Regions from separate parts of the Telluria sp. LT2P80 genome, predicted to be linked through region 1. Evidence: predicted binding sites of a transcription regulator. Region 1 holds the regulator's gene; the other holds the start of a gene.
The links. The regulator FliA, encoded in region 1, starts transcription of late flagellar genes. The targets are predictions, from matches to a motif close to CTAAAGTTTNNNNNNNNNNNGCCGNTA.

Region 1 (3,084 bases):
AATACATTCACGGAAGTATGTTACCGCCGGTCTCGGGCAGCGCCGCCAGGATCATCACCGCCACGCGCCGGTTGCGCGCCTTGCCCACCTCGTCGGTGTTGGGCGCCACCGGCCGCGTCGCGGCAAAGCCGATCGCCGACAGGCGCACCTCGGGCACGCCGTTGGCGGCGAACAGCCGCACCACGCTGCTCGCGCGCGCGGTCGACAGTTCCCAGTTCGATGGATACAGCGGATTGGCGATCGGCAGGTCGTCGGTGTGGCCTTCGACCTCGATGCGGTGCGTGTCGTTCTTGAGCAGGCCGGCCACCTGCGCGAGGATTTCCTGGCCTTCGCCGTCCAGCACTGCTTCGCCCTGCGGGAACAGCACACTGGCGTTGATCTCGACGCTGATGCCGCGCGCGTTCTGGATCACCCGCACCTGCCCCGACTTCACCAGCGGCAGCAAGGTCGCCGACAGTTCGCGTGCCATCACGCCCATCTTTTCCTGCTCGCGCCGCGCTGCTTCGTTGCGGCGGCGGTTGATGATGTGCGACAGCGGCAGCACCGGTTCGACATTGGTGTTGACCTTCGTGGCCGCGCCACGGCCGCCGAACGCATCGCCGAGCGCATCGGACAGCACCTGGTACTTGCCCTCGTTGACGATGGAGATGGCGTACATGACGACGAAGAACGCGAACAGCAGCGTGATCAGGTCGGCGTACGAAATCAGCCAGCGTTCGTGGTTTTCGGTGGGGACATCGTCATCGTAGCGCTTGCGGGCCATGGCGCTGGCCTAGTGGTGCGTGAGCAGGCTGGCGACGCGCTCGTCGACGACGCGGCCATGGTCGCCACTGGCCAGGTCAGAGAACACTTCGGCCAGGATCTCGTATTGCGACACCTTGTCGCTGACGATGGCCTTGAGCTTGTTGCCGACCGGGTAGAAGAACAGGTTGGCCATGCCCACGCCGTACACGGTCGAGACGAACGCCACCGCAATGCCCGAGCCCAGGCGGGCCGGATCAGACAGGTTTTCCATCACGTGGATCAGGCCCAGCACCGCGCCCAGGATCCCGATCGTCGGCGAGTAGCCGGCGGCCGATTCCCAGATGCGCGCCGCCTGGCGCTGGGCGAATTCGTAGCCGTTGATTTCATGTTCGAGCAGGCTGCGCACCTTCTCGGGTGCGATGCCGTCGACCACCAGGCGCAAGCCCTTGGCGACGAACGGGTCGGCCTTGTTCATGAATTGTTCGAGCGAGAGCAAGCCATCGCGGCGCGCCGTCAGGCTCCATAGCGCGATCTCGCGCGACAGTTTCTGGCGCCCGTTTTTCGGTGGCACGAACACCCAGCGCAGCATGGTGATGCCGCGCAAGAAGGTGCGTGTCTCGCTTTGCAGGAGCACGGCGCCGAAGGTGCCGACCACCACGATGGCAAATGCGGCAGGCTGGATCAACGACGAGAACTTGCCGCCGTCGAGGGTGTAACCGAGAAAGATGCCGGCGATTGCCAGCACCAGGCCGATTACGCTGGCCCAGTCCATAATTGCTCCCTTAAGGTGGTGCGCAAACGTGCGACGGCCTGGGTGTGCAGCTGCGACACCCGCGATTCACTCACGCCCATCACGGCGCCGATTTCCTTCAGGTTCAGTTCTTCTTCGTAGTACAGGCCCATCAGGAGTTTTTCGCGCGGCGGCAGCTTGTCGATCGCGTCGATGACGGCCTGGCGGAAATCGGTTTCCATCAGGCTGCGCAGCGGGTCGGCATCGTCGACTGCGTAGCGGTCGAGGAAATTGTCGCTGCCTTCGTCGGCGTGGAAGTCTTCGTAGTACAGCAGCTGGTGGCCGCCCGAGTCGGCCAGCATGTCCTGGTACTCGTCGAGCGAGATCTTGAGCGACGCGGCCACTTCGGATTCGCTTGGCGGGCGGCCCAGGCGCTGCTGCAGCGACTGCATCGCGCCCTCGACCTTGCGCATGTTCTGGCGCGTGCTGCGCGGCATCCAGTCGCTCGAACGCAGCTCGTCGAGCATCGCGCCGCGGATGCGCAGCACGGCATAGGTCTCGAACTGGGCGCCGTGGTCGTCTTCGTAGCGGTTGATCGCGTCGAGCAACCCAATCATGCCGGCCTGGATCAGGTCATCGACCTCCACCGAAGGCGGCAGCTTCGCCTTCATGTGGTGGGCAAGACGCTTTACCAACGGCATATGCTCCGTCAGCAAAGAATTCTTGTCCGCTTTCCCTTTGACCGTATACATGCTGGCGTATGTCTTTTTCTTTATATGTCGATGGCGACTGTGTCAGGAACCGATGGACGCGCTGCCCTGGCGGCCGAACTGCGGCAGTGCAGGCAGTGCGAACTTGCCGGCCAGCTGGCGGAACGCAACCGATGCGCCGGCCAGCGGGAAGGCATCGACCACGGCCCGGCCCAGGCGCGCGGCGCGGTGCAGGTATTCGTCGGCCGGCACGGCGCCCATGAAACTGAGCTTGACGGCCAGGTAACGTGTTGCTGCCAATGACATATTATCGTATACCACCTTGGCCTCCCCCTCAGTCGCGCCGGTGACCAGGATGCCGAATGGCCGGCGACCCAGTTCCTGCGTCAGGCGCTTGATGAGCGAGTAGGCATTGGTGATCGAGGCCGCACTGGTCGACACCTGGATCACGATCTCGGAACTCGACATCAGGGGCACCGGAAATTCGCCGTCCGGGCCCAGTTCGCCATCGACGATCACGATGCCCGCCTGCGTGGCCAGCACGTCAAAGGTCTTGCTCAGGCGGCGCACATCGTCGGCCGATTCGGGCGTGCCCATGGGCACCACCGCGAAGCCTTGCGGGGCTGGATGGATCACCTGGTTCAGCGCGCTTTCCTGGCGCGCGACCTGCAGCAGCGAGGCGCCGCGGTTCAGGCCCAGGCGGCGGGCGACGCCGTATTCGACATTGCAGGCATCGACGATCAGCACTTCGTTGCCGGCCTGGGCCAGCGAGGCGCCCAGGTTCACCAGCATCGCGCCCTTGTCGTCTTCCGGCGTGGCCGACAGAAACGTGACCACGCGCGGACGCGGGCCTTGCAGCATGCGGCGCAGGCCTTCGGCCTGGTCGAAGTCAAAACTAGC
Region 2 (3,084 bases), 110 kb from region 1:
ACGATGGCGTGTCGATGGCACAAACCGCTGAAGGCGCTCTGTCGAGCTCGGGCGACATCCTGCAACGTGTCCGCGAACTGGCTGTCCAATCGTCGAACGCATCGAACTCAGCCGGCGACCGCAAGGCACTGCAAACCGAAGTCACCCAGCTGACGTCGGAACTGAACCGTATCGCCAACACCACCGAGTTCAACGGCCAGAAGCTGATGGACGGCTCGATGGGCACCGCGAATTTCCAGGTTGGCGCCAATGCTGGCCAGTTGATCTCGATGGGCGGTTCAAACTTCACCACTTCAACCTACGGTAACAATCGGGTTGAAAAAGGTGCAAACCAAGCCCTCGCAACCAACACATTGGGGGCTGGCACCATGACCATCAATGGCTCGCAGGGTACGAAGGGCGTGCAAGTCGCAATCGGCGAAGCCGCTAAGGATACCGCAGCGAAAATTAATGCTGCCAGCGGCGAGACGGGAGTAACGGCAACCGCAAAAACTGAAACTGTTTTGAAGGCTTCGGCAGAGCAGTCGTATGCATTTGAACTGAAATCGGATAACACTGAGGCGGTGACTGTCTCCTTTTCGATCGGCAAAGCAACTGACGGCAACGGTTATGCGGCAGCAGTTAGCGCTTTCAATGCTCAGTCGGCCAAGACCGGTGTGACTGCGTCGTATGACGCCGCCAATGAGGGCTTGAAACTGACCAATGCAGAGGGAAAAGATATTACCCTGGCAAACATGTCGGCTGGTACCGGCGCGACGATGGCTACGCTTGATGAAAAAGGCGTTGCCAATCCAACAGCCCCAGTGGCGCTGACCGCAGGCACCCCAGGAACTACCGGTGCTGACCCTGATGATCCTGACGATGATGTGCCCGCTACCGCCGGCGGTGCTGGAACCGCCAAGGGCCGCATCGTTCTGGATTCAGAGAAAAGCTTCTCAGTGAACGACACCAGCGGTTGGGCTATGACCGATGCATCGGATTTGAAATCGGTAGCAAACCTGGATATCAGCACCTTCGATGGCGCCCAGCTGGCTATTAAAATTGCTGACGCTGCGCTTGGCGCAGTCAACAGCCAGCGCGCTGAATACGGCGCACTGCAATCGCGCTTCGATTCAGCGATCTCGAACCTGTCATCGAACACCGAGAACCTCTCCGCATCGCGCAGCCGCATCGTCGATACCGACTTCGCTGCTGAGACTGCAAAAATGACCCGCGGTCAGATCCTGCAGCAGGCTGGTACGTCGATGCTGGCCCAGGCCAACTCGCTGCCGAACGGTGTTCTGTCGCTCCTGCGTGGCTAATCGCTAACGCGTAGTAACAGCACCACTTGGTAAGCGGTTCCCCGGCTGAAGAAATTTGGCTGGGGAATTTTCGTTAGGATACGCCATGCAAATTCCATCCGTTGCAACGTCACCCCTCGCCAAGCTGGACGAACGTCCGGCGGTTGCGAGCGGGCCGGCTGCCCCGGCACCACGGGCAGCACCGGAGAAAGCGGAAGTCGAGCCGAACCGGGACGAGGTGTCGTCCGCCGTCAAGAAACTCAATGAAGCGCTGCCACAATCGGCGCAGAGCCTGCAATTCGAGATTGACGAAGAGAGCAAGGACCTCGTGGTCAAGATCATCGACCGCGACACGAAGGAAGTCGTCCGCCAGATGCCGACCAAGGAGGCGCTCGAAATGGCCAAATCGATCGACAAAATGGTGGGACGCCTGCTGAACCAACGTGCCTGACGCGATTCGCTGCTCACCCAAAGCGCCGCACCCGACCAGGTGTGGCGCTTTTTACATGGCGCCACGAGATCACTGGCGACGGTGCCTACCAAAATAAAAAGAGAGCCGCCTTTACCGCTCTTAAGTACGGTTTGTTTCTGCCGATAATGACTTACATTATTGCTTTCACCGGAGAAACAAGTGGCACTCGACATCGAAGGCATCGTTACCAAACTGATGCAAGCTGAAGCAAGGCCGCTCGACAACTACGCGAAAAAAACGGCTGCGTTGCAATCGAAAAATTCTGCCCTGAATCAGGTTAGCGCTGCCGTTGGCGCATTTCAAGGTGCGTTGACATCGCTGAATCAATCTAACACCTTCCAAGGCCTGAGTGCGTCACCATCGAACAAGGATGTCCTCACCGGCACGGCTGGGCAAGGCGCCGTGCCAGGCAAGTACAAGGTCAATGTTACGCAGCTCGCCCAATCGCAGAGCCTCAAGTCTTACGGCATGGCCAGCAGCACCAGCACGATCGGCGGCGGCAATCCCGCGAATTTGACGTTCCAGTTCGGAACCGTTACTGGTGGCACCTTTGGCGCGACCGGCAGCGCCCTTGGGCTTGCGGCAGCCGCTGGCGGTATTGCCAATGGCTCGCTGAGCCTGAATGGCGTTGCGATCAGCACCAGCCCTACTACGCGCAGCGCGCGCGCACTGGCCGAAGCGATCAATGCACAAAGCGAAAAGACAGGCGTTGTCGCCACCGCAGGCAGTACAGAAACCGCTGCCGACCTGTTCGCCAACTTCGGCGAGGTCAGCGTCACTCCTAATTCCAGCTACGCGCTGTCAGTCGGCGGCGTGCAACTAGCCAACCTTAATCCCGATAGCGCCCCGCTAACCCGCGCCGGCCTGGACACTGCGCTTGCCGGCGCCGGCGCTCGCAACGCCCTGGCCGCTGCCAACATCACCGTCAGCGGCAGTGCCGTCGATGGCACGCTGCAATTCAAAGCAGCCGATGGCAGTACCATCGATGTGACCGAAACCGTCACGGGCAGCGTGAACGGTGGCATCAACCGCGCTGCCGGCGCATCGAATCCTGGCGCGACGACAACGGCCACGGCCGGCGTCACGTTACGCTCGAACGACGGTAATCAGATTCTAGTTGGAGGCAACAACCCAACATCCGCCGGTTTCACTGCTGGCAGCGTCGGCTCCCATCAAGGCTCGGGCTTTTCGCTCAATGGTGCGATCAACAGCAAGACGATCACCTTGGCGCCTGGCGATCAGACGCTGCAAGGCATTCGCGATGCCATCAACAAGGCCGACATGGGTGTGACGGCCACCATCGTGTCCGATGGCAGCAGCAAGCCGTTCCAC

Region 2: a site for FliA is predicted at 1,851-1,877, ahead of fliD (flagellar filament capping protein FliD). Genes of this name have one in related genera too.

Annotation. Positions count from the first base shown of each region.
Region 1 is NZ_JCASIO010000001.1:937,068-940,151, forward strand. Features, by position in the region: gene motD (flagellar motor protein MotD) at 8-763, opposite strand; gene AC56LW_RS04160 (flagellar motor protein) at 773-1,516, opposite strand; gene AC56LW_RS04165 (RNA polymerase sigma factor FliA) at 1,498-2,226, opposite strand; gene AC56LW_RS04170 (MinD/ParA family ATP-binding protein) at 2,269-3,084, opposite strand, start outside; gene flhF (flagellar biosynthesis GTPase FlhF) at 3,080-3,084, opposite strand, start outside.
Region 2 is NZ_JCASIO010000001.1:824,133-827,216, forward strand. Features, by position in the region: gene AC56LW_RS03625 (flagellin N-terminal helical domain-containing protein) at 1-1,301, shown strand, start outside; gene AC56LW_RS03630 (flagellar protein FlaG) at 1,387-1,731, shown strand; gene fliD (flagellar filament capping protein FliD) at 1,912-3,084, shown strand, end outside.